3 regions of the Arthrobacter sp. PM3 genome follow, and region 1 is predicted to be linked to each of the others. Evidence: predicted binding sites of a transcription regulator. Region 1 holds the regulator's gene; each other region holds the start of a gene.

Evidence for each region. Region 1 encodes LexA, which represses DNA repair genes until DNA is damaged. Its sites were predicted from a motif close to TCGAACANNTGTTCGA; they were not measured.
Region 2: CFN17_RS02430 (shikimate dehydrogenase) is a predicted target of LexA. The motif match lies at 1,963-1,978, and genes of this name have one in related genera.
Region 3: ruvA (Holliday junction branch migration protein RuvA) is a predicted target of LexA. The motif match lies at 1,755-1,770, and genes of this name have one in related genera.

What each region holds. Positions count from the first base shown of each region.
Region 1 covers NZ_CP022314.1:3,119,213-3,122,483, reverse strand. The annotation lists gene CFN17_RS14255 (histidinol-phosphate transaminase) at 1-551, opposite strand, end outside; gene CFN17_RS14250 (LysM peptidoglycan-binding domain-containing protein) at 642-1,085, opposite strand; gene lexA (transcriptional repressor LexA) at 1,475-2,224, shown strand; gene CFN17_RS14240 (ATP-dependent DNA helicase) at 2,232-3,271, opposite strand, start outside.
Region 2 covers NZ_CP022314.1:510,834-514,104, reverse strand. The annotation lists gene CFN17_RS02440 (CdaR family transcriptional regulator) at 1-344, opposite strand, end outside; gene CFN17_RS02435 (MFS transporter) at 567-1,895, opposite strand; gene CFN17_RS02430 (shikimate dehydrogenase) at 2,071-2,907, shown strand; gene CFN17_RS02425 (IclR family transcriptional regulator C-terminal domain-containing protein) at 3,035-3,271, shown strand, end outside.
Region 3 covers NZ_CP022314.1:1,089,531-1,092,801, forward strand. The annotation lists gene ruvB (Holliday junction branch migration DNA helicase RuvB) at 1-1,060, opposite strand, end outside; gene ruvA (Holliday junction branch migration protein RuvA) at 1,053-1,697, opposite strand; gene ruvC (crossover junction endodeoxyribonuclease RuvC) at 1,808-2,386, opposite strand; gene CFN17_RS05055 (YebC/PmpR family DNA-binding transcriptional regulator) at 2,383-3,138, opposite strand; gene pdxT (pyridoxal 5'-phosphate synthase glutaminase subunit PdxT) at 3,142-3,271, opposite strand, start outside.

The DNA.
Region 1 (3,271 bases):
ACGGCCTCGACGACGTCAAGCCCCAGGCCGGTGCCGGTGGGGTTGTTCGGCGAGCACAGGAAGACGATGTTCGGCTGCAGTTCCCGAACCTGGCGGGCCGCCGATTCCGCGCTGAGGCCGTAGTCTTCCGCGCGGGCGCCGGTGATGTACGCAGTGTCCGTGCCGGAGGCCAGCAGCGGGTACATCGAATACGTGGGAGGGAATCCGAGGGCGGTCCGGCCGGGGCCCCCGAACGCCTGGAGGATTTGCTGGAGGACTTCGTTCGAGCCGTTCGCGGCCCAGATATTGTCCGCATCCAGGCCATGGCCCAGGTATTCGGCGAGGGCCTCACGCAATTCGGTGAACTCCCGGTCCGGGTAGCGGTTCAGCCCGGTGGCGGCAGCGCTGACGGCTTCGGTAATTGCCGCACGGACATCGGCCGGGACGCCATGGGTGTTCTCGTTGACGTTGAGGAGGATGGGGACGTCCAGCTGTGGCGCGCCATACGGGCGCAGGCCGCGAAGGTTGGTCCGCAGGGGCAGTCGGTTGAGGCGCTCAAGCTGGTCAGTCACGTCAGTCACTTGTCCAGTTTAAGTGGTTGCGGGACGGGCGCTGAAACTGTGACGCCCGGGACGGCAGGCGGCTGCCTCCCTGGGCGGCCGCTACCTGGTCGGGACGAAGAGCTGCTGGCCGGGCATTACACGCGCATCGCCGAGGTTGTTCAGCTGCACGATATCCGCCACGACGTCACGGGGATCGCGCTCCGGCGCGACGGATCCGGCAATGGCCCACAGGGATTCTCCCGGCTGGACGGTGACGGAGAGTGCTGGGGTCGCCGAGAGCTGGTCCGCGGCGTCTGCCGCCTTCGCGGGCGCGTTGATGAATCCGCTGAACGACAGGACGAGCCCGGCCAGCAGGATCAGGGGCAGACCGAAGAACACGAACCGTCCGCGCCGGGTGAGCCGCAACGGTGCCTGCTGCCGCCGGCCAGTGACGCCCTGCGGGGCAACGACGTCCCGCCCGGCAGCGACCTTGGGCCGGGCGGGGGCGTTGCGGTTCGAAATGCGGTGATCAAAAGTGCCGTGAATCGCGTTTGCTGCTGACATGAACTGTGCCCTCCTGGACCATACGGTGCCGCCCGGCGTACTCCACCTACTCGCCAACCGGCCAAACTTTCCGACAAAACTTCGAACAAAGAACCTCGGATAACGATCTTCGAACATAGAGCCGAACGACGGGCCCGGCCCCCGAATCCTTAAATCGAACACATATTCGAATCCCGCTTGTTCTGTTTTAGCACTTAGTGACGAACGATGTCGAGACTCGCTAGAACAAATGTTTGAAAAAGCCCTGCAGCTGGCCTAGTTTTGAGGGAAAGGACCACCTGTGAACTTGTTCACCGGTAGTCGATCAGGAGGGTCTGACATTTCAGGCCGGAAGTTCCCGCGCCGCAGCCGCCACGGCAGCCGCGCGGCAAGGAAAGGCGTTGGCGAACATGGCAGCACAAGCCACCGGCGGCAGGGCCACCCCACGGAACTCCCAGCCTGCCCGGGCACCCAAGAGCCTCACCGTCCGGCAGAAAAAGATCCTGGAAACCATCCAGCGGTCCGTCACGGACAACGGCTACCCGCCGTCCATGCGCGAAATCGGCGATACGGTCGGCCTGGCCAGCCTGTCCAGCGTCACGCACCAGCTCTCCCAACTGGAGAAGCTCGGCTACCTGCGGCGGGACCCGAAGCGGCCGCGGGCCATGGAAGTACTCATGCCGCTGACCCTCGATGAGGGGACCACTGCGATTTCCGGCGTCGAAAAGTCCAGCGGACTCCGCGCCGTCGGAGGCCTGTCCGTGACCGAGCTCGCCAGCGCCACGGACACAGCTATGGTGCCGTTTGTGGGGCGCATCGCCGCCGGCGGCCCGATCCTCGCGGACCAGGTGGTGGAGGACGTCATGCCCCTGCCCCGGCAGCTGGTCGGACACGGCGAACTCTTCATGCTCAAGGTCGCTGGCGACTCGATGATCGATGCCGCCATCTGCGACGGCGACTGGGTAGTGGTCCGCCGCCAGGGCGACGCCGTGAACGGCGACATCGTGGCCGCACTGCTGGATGACGAGGCAACGGTCAAGACGTTCCGCCAGCGCGACGGCCACACGTGGCTGCTGCCGCAGAACACCCAGTACGAGCCCATCCTCGGCGACCACGCCGTCATCATGGGCAAGGTCGTCTCGGTACTGCGTTCCCTCTAGCCCGGCCTTAGCCTTGGCCGGACCCGGTGCCGGATTCGTTTCCGGATTCCGTGGCGGACTCCTTCGCGAGGCGCGTCAGCGCGGCCACGGCGATCGACGGATCGGTGGTGGGCCAGAAGGGCGGGAGCGCGGCGCGGAGGAATCCGCCGTAGCGCTCCGTGGACAGCCTCGAATCAAGCACCGCCACCACCCCCTTGTCCGATGTGGAGCGGATGAGGCGCCCGGCCCCCTGCGCGAGCCGGATTGCCGCGTGCGTGGCCGAGACAGACATGAAGCCGTTGCCGCCGGCCTGCGCCACGGCCCGTGATCGCGCCGTCATGAGGGGGTCGTCCGGCCGCGGGAACGGAATCCGGTCAATGACCACCAGCCGGCAGGACACGCCGGGAACATCAACGCCCTGCCACAGGGACATCGTGCCGAACAAACAGGTGTTAGGTTCGTCGGCGAACTGGCGCACCAGCGCCGTCATGCTCGACTCGCCCTGGCACAGGATGCTCAGGCCCAACCGGGGCCGCAACGCGTCGGCGGCCTCCTCCGCCGCGCGCCGGGACGAGAAAAGGCACAGGGCACCGCCGCCGGAGGCCCGGATCAGCTTCTCGAGTTCGTCCAGGGCCTCTGCGGACAGCCCCCGGCCCGGCTTGGGCAGATGCCGCGCGACGTACAGGATGCCCTGCTTCGGATAGTCGAACGGGGATCCGACGTCGACGCCGGTCCAGCTCGGCGCGCCGTTGCCGACCAGTCCGAGGCCGCCGGCCGCGGGCTCGAAAGCCGCTCCGATGGCCAGGGTGGCCGATGTCAGGATCACGGTGTGGTCCGCGAACAGCCCCTCCCGGAGGCGCCCCGCGACACTCAGGGGTGCGACGTTGATCAGGGCAGGCGCGGACTCGTCCGGCTGGGAGTAGCCCTGGGCCGGGTCGAAGCTGCTGTTGCGGGAAAACCACACCACTTCACCGTTTTCCCGCGCGGCCAGGAGTCGTTCGCAGAGTTCCAGTATCACCATGAGGCGTGAGCGGGCCAGTTGCCGGCCGCCGTCGGCCGTGGTGGAAC
Region 2 (3,271 bases), 1.7 Mb from region 1:
GCGATGGACATCAACCGGTCCCAGTCCGCGGCCGGATCCACCAGAAGCAGACCCGTTCCGGCGGCCCGGAGCAGCTCTTCGGCTTCGCCCAGTTCCCCGGGACCGCCCTTGACGGCCAGCACCAGGGGAGGATCCTTAAGCAGACGCCGCAGCGCCGGCAAAGCCGAGCGGCCCCGAACCCCGACGAGCAGGACGAACGCGCCGCCGCCGTCGGGAGTGTCGTCGTCGGCGTCGACGATCAGCAGGCGCTCGATGGCCGCATCCGTGCGGGAGGGCCGAAGCATGAGGGTGGCGAAACCCAGCGGAAGATCCGCGAGGATGTCGTCAACAGTAGCGGCGGCCATGGGGTTCCTTCTGACTTTGACACCAGACCGGACGGCTCTGTCCGGACACTCCATGCTATCCAGCGGCAACCCCGGAAAATATGGGATGGAGACCAAATTGTGCCGCTAGTTTTAGGCCCGGGCCCAAGGCGGTTTTGGCGTCCGGGCAGGGAGCCTTCCACACCCTTTGCCTGCCACACCCTTTGACTCTCACACCCGCTGAAAGTGCAGTGCAGATGAACCTTAAGGAACGGGGTTCCCGAGTTCGCGCAGCGGCGTCTTGCTGGTTTCGCGGGCCCAAATGGCACCGGCGACGGCGAGGAGCGAGGAGCCGGCGACGATCCAGGCAGCCGGCAGCCAGTTGGCCTTGTCCGGGCCGACCAGCGCGGTGCCGAGCAGCGGGGTGAATCCGGCGCAGAGGATGCCGATCTGCAGGCCGATCGCCATCCCGGAGTAGCGGACCTTGACGTTGAACAGCTCCGAGAACCATGCCGGGTAAACAGCATTCGAGGCCGCGTACGTGCCGGCGGTGATCAGCGTGCTGGCCACGAAGATCATCGGGACGTTCCCGGTCGAGATCACCGAGAAATAGGCAAAGATCATCAGTCCGGACCCGACGACGCCAGTGATGAAGACAATCCGGCGGCCGAACCTGTCCGAGAGCCGGGCAGCGAGCGGCTGCGTGGCGATGGCAATTACGTTGCCGAGGATGCTTACCGTCAGCATGGTCGATGCGCTCACCCCGACGGACACGGCGTAGGCCAGGCCGAAGGACTGCATGAAGGTGTTCGTGACCACCTGGAAGGACATCAGGGCGACCTGGAAGAACTGTGCAGGGTGCGTCTTGAACATCTTGGCGAAGGGCAGCTTCACGAGTTCGCCGTGGTCGTGCTTTTCTTCGAAGACTTCCGGTTCCTCCAGCGTGCGGCGGACGAGGAACGCGACGATCAGCACGACGATGGAGAGCCAGAACGGAATGCGCCAGCCCCAGGACAGGCGGTCGGCCTCGCTCATGGCGGCCACCGGCAGGAAAGCCAGCGAGGCCAGCACGATGCCGAAGGAGATGCCGCTCATCGCGAAGCTCGCGAAGAAGCCGCGGCGGCCGGCGGGGGCCTCTTCCATGGTCAGTGCGGATGCGCCGGCGGTTTCGGCGCCGGCGGAGAGACCCTGCATGAGCCGCAGGAGAACCAGCATGGCCGGTGCCCAGTAGCCCGCGGTGCTGAAGTCGGGCAGCATGCCGATGAGGAAGGTCGCCCCGCCCATCATGACCAGGGTCAGGACCAGCGTTGTCTTGCGGCCGATCTTGTCGCCGAGGTGGCCGAAGAGCACCGCCCCGAAGGGCCGCGCAATGTAGGCGACGCCGAAGGTCGCGAAGGAGGCCAGCAGGGCAGCCGTGGGGTCGCCCGGCGGGAAGAAGATCTTGGAGAAGATCAGCGACGCCGCGGTGGCGTAGATGAAGAAGTCGTAGTACTCGAGGGCGCCGCCCAGGAACGCGGCCAGGGCTGCCTTCTTGGCCCGCTTGAGCTTGCGCTCTTCCTCGACGAGCGCGGGGCTGGTTGCGAGTTTGGTCATGGTGCTGGTCCTTCCGCACTGAAAGACGGTGGTTTGAAGATGGGGAGCGGTTTGATTTGTGCGCATTCCGTACAGCTGTGCGGTATGCGACTATGGAATAGCATACTGCAGGGTGAGGTGCCTCACAACGCCTTCTTGCTTGGCCCTGCGGTCCACCACCCTGAAAGGCGGCACCTTGGACATCCAGAACCTGGCCTCCCGGCTGTTCCTCATCGGTTCAGAAGCCTCGCGGGCGATGTCGCCCGGGCTGTGGAACCCCGTCCTCGAAGAACTCGGCGGGCGCTGGAGTTACGAGGCCTGGGACGTGCCACGCGGCGCGCCCATGTCCCGGGTCCGGGCCCGGCTGCTGGGATCGGACGTCGTCGCCGCCAATGTGACCATGCCCCACAAGCAGTGGGCCGCCCGGGCCGCGGACACCGTGAGCGAAGCGGTCCGGCTCAGCGGCGCCTCCAACCTGCTCATCCGCAAAGACGGGATGCTGGCCGCACACAACACCGACGTTGCCGCCGTCGCCGCGCTGCTCGGCGGGCGGCATCAGCGGCACGTGGTCATGCTCGGAGCCGGCGGGGCCGCCCGGGCCGCCCTGGTGGCGCTCAAAGGACTGGCCGGCCGGGTCACCGTCGCGGACCGGGACCCCGAAGCCGCGCGGCAGTTGCACGCGCTCGCCGGGCAGTTGGGCATGGACGCGGAGACGGCCACGTGGGCGGACGCCCAAGAGCAGGCGTCCCGGGCTTCACTGATCGTCAACGCGACGCCGGTTGGAAAAAGGAGCGAGGACGCACCGGTATGGGGAGGTTCCAGACTGGCCGGGGATGCTTTCGTGTACGACTTCGTCTACGCCGGACACGTGACCGGAACCATCGCAGCCGCGAGAGAACAGGGACTGCGTCATGCCGACGGCTGGGACCATCTGCGTGCCCAGGCGGCAGCCATGATCCCGCTCCTGGGCCTGGCTCCCCAGACGGATGCGCTGCTGCAGCGCACGCTTGCGGCCATCCAGGCGAAGGGCTGACACACAGCCCGGCTCCGGCGTCGCGGGCGCCCCAGTCGCCTCCGGCGCCTATATGATCGAGAACACAAGCCTGCGGACCTGCGGCATCTGCCGCGTCCCCGTGCAGGTTCAAGGAGACAGGGAGTCCATGGAGGAGCAACCGGCGTATTTTGTGAAGTCGGTGGAAAAGGCCTTTGACGTCCTGCTCGCCTTCACTCCGGAGTCTCCGCGGCTCACCGTCTCCCAGGTCGCCACCACGGCGGACATGACCCGGGCCTCCGCACGGCGGTTCCTGCTGACCCTGACGGATCTGGGCTATCTCCGCGCCGACGGTCCGCATTTCGAGCTGACACCCCGCTCGCTGGACATCGGCCAGTCGTTCCTG
Region 3 (3,271 bases), 2.0 Mb from region 1:
CCGGGCCGTCGTCCGGATCGCCGGCCTGGAACAGTTCCAGTGGGTCCTGCCCGAAGACTCCGGCGGGAACGGCAAAGCCCAGGTGCGTCCATGCCGGAGCCAGGGCGATCCGGCCGCGGGGCGTCCGGCCCAGCAATCCTTCGCGTACGAGGTACGGCTCGGCGACCGTTTCCACCGTTTCGGTTTCCTCGCCCACGGCGATCGCGAGGGTGGAAAGCCCCACCGGACCTCCGCCGAACTTGGTGATGAGGGCCTCGAGCACGGCACGGTCCAGACGGTCCAGGCCGCGCTTGTCCACCTCATACATGTCCAGCGCCGCCGACGCCGCCCGCGCGTCGATCTGTTCGATACCGTGCACGAGGGCCCAGTCGCGGACCCGGCGCAGGAGCCGGTTCGCGATGCGGGGCGTCCCCCGGGACCGTCCGGCGATCTCGCTGAAACCTGCGGAGTTGACCTTCAGGTCCAGCAGCCCGGCGGAACGGCGCAGCACGAGCTCGAGCTCCTCGACCGAGTAGAACTCGAGGTGCCCGGTGAACCCGAAGCGGTCACGCAACGGACCGGGGAGCAGCCCGGCCCGGGTGGTGGCGCCGACAAGGGTGAAGGGCGGCAGTTCCAGCGGGATGGCGGTGGCACCGGCGCCCTTTCCGACCACAATGTCGACCCGGAAGTCTTCCATCGCCATATAGAGCATTTCCTCCGCCGGCCGGGACATGCGGTGGATTTCGTCCAGGAACAGGACCTCGCCCTCGGAGAGCGAGGACAGGATGGCCGCGAGGTCGCCGGCATGCTGGATGGCCGGGCCGCTGCTGATCCGCAGCGGCACGTTCATCTCGGCGGCGATGATCATGGACAGCGTGGTTTTTCCCAGGCCGGGAGGGCCGGAAAGCAGCACGTGGTCCGCGCTGCGGCCCCGCATGCGCGACGCTTCCAGGACCAAGGACAGCTGTTTGCGGACCCGGTGCTGCCCCACGAAGTCGTGCAGGTTCTTGGGCCGCAGGGCCGCTTCGATGGCGCGTTCCTCCGGCTCCTCTCCCCCGGCGACGATCCACGGCTCAGCCACGCGCGCCTACCCGGTTGCCCGCGCGTGCGCCGTCCTGCCCCAACCAGCGCAGGGTGGCGCGGAGGATTTCGGCCACGTTGCCGGCGGCGGCGAGTTCCGGGGCGTCGGCGAGGGATTTGTCGATGCTGGCGGTGGCATCCTTTTCGGACCAGCCAAGGCTCGTCATCGCCGCCACGACCTGCGGCTTCCAGACGGACTCCGTGGAGACTGACGGGGCCGGCGCGCCGGCGGTGCCGTGCGGGACAAGCTTGCCGGCGAGTTCCAGCACGATCCGGCCGGCCACCTTCGGCCCGATGCCGGGGACCTTGGTGAAGGCTTTGCCGTCACCGGAGTGCGCGGCCACCCGGATGGCTTCGGGTTCGTGGACGGCCAGCACGGCCAGGGCGAGCCGGGGCCCGACGCCGCTGACGCTGAGCAGGACATCGAAGACTTCCCGCTCGTCGTCGCTCGCGAAGCCGAACAGGGTCAGCGAGTCTTCCCGCACGATCAGGGACGTGAACAGTTTGCCCTCTTCACCCACGCGCAGGCTGCTGAGGGTCTGCGGCGTGGCGTTGACGCTCATGCCGGCCCCGTTGAGGTCGATCACCGCCGAGGACAGGCCCACATGCGCGACGGTTCCGCGAAGAAAACTGATCAAGGCCTGGCTCCTGGGTGTGTGGGCTTAAGCGTGCACGAACCTTAAGGTGCACGAACATCGAATATATCTACGAATACCCTACCAAGCCTGGCCCCGGAACAGGCGGACATTCAGCGTGCACGGCGCGCTTTTGCCTCCGCGTCGGCCCAGGCGCGCTGGGCGGGGGTGAGGGACTGGCTGCCCGGTCCCGTCGTTGAAACGACAGCACCGCTCCCCGCCCGCCAGGCATGCGTGATGGCCAGGGCCAGGGCATCGGCGGCGTCGGCGGGGCGGGGCGGGGCATCCAGCCGGAGGATCTTGGTCACCAGTTTGGTGACGGCGTCCTTGTTGGACGAGCCGCTCCCGGTCACGGCGGCCTTGACTTCAGACGGCGTGTGCAGGGCCACCGGGATGCCCCGGCGGGCGGCGGCCGCGATGACCACGCCGGAGGCCTGGGCGACGCCCATGACCGTGCTGACGTTGAGCTGGGAGAAGACACGCTCGACGGCGAGGACGTGCGGCTCGTAGTTATCGAGCCATTCGTCGATCGAGGTGGCGATGACCAGCAGCCGCTGGTCCAGGCTTTCCTCGGGCGAGGTCCCCACGACGCCGAAGGCCACCATGGTGGCACGCCGGTTCTTTTCGACGTCCACGACGCCGATCCCGCAGCGGGTGAGGCCGGGATCGACGCCGAGGACGCGAAGGGTCACTCGGCTTCCAGTGCGGCCTGCACTTCGTCGCTGAGGTCGGCGTTGCTGTAGACGTTCTGGACGTCGTCGAGGTCTTCGAGGGCGTCGACGAGCTTCATGAACTTCTTGGCGGCGTCGAGGTCCAGCGGCACCTCCATGGAGGGGACGAACTCGGCTTCGTCGGTATCGTATTCGATCCCGGCTTCTTTGAGTGCGTCGCGGATGGCCTGCAGGTCCTTCGGGTCCGAGTGGATCTCGAAGCTCTCGCCGTTGTCCTTGACTTCCTCCGCGCCGGCGTCGAGGACGGCCATCAGGAGGTCGTCCTCGGTGAGGCCGTTCTTCGGCAGCGAGACGACGCCCTTGCGGGTGAAGAGGTAGCTCACGGAGCCGGGGTCGGCGATCGTGCCGCCGTTGCGGGAGATAGCGAGCCGGACCTCGGAGGCGGCACGGTTCTTGTTGTCCGTGAGGCACTCGATGAGCAGGGCCGAGCCCTGCGGGCCGCGGCATTCGTACATGATCTCCGTGTAGTCCACGACCTCGCCGGTGAGCCCGGCGCCGCGCTTGATGGCGCGGTCGATGTTGTCGTTGGGGACGGAGGTCTTCTTGGCCTTCGTGACGGCGAGTTCCAGGCCGGGGTTGCCGGCGAGGTCGGGACCGCCCATGCGCGCGGCGACTTCGATGTTCTTGATCAGCTTGGCGAACGACTTGGCCCGGCGGCTGTCAATGATGGCCTTTTTGTGCTTGGTCGTCGCCCATTTGGAGTGGCCTGACATGCTTTACGCTTCTCCTCTGATCATTCGAATAAACAGTTCATGCACGCGCTTCTCCCCCGTCACTTCCGGGTGGAAGGAGGTGGCCAGCAGCTTGCCGGAACGCACTGCAACAATTCTAGCCGTCCCTTGCAGG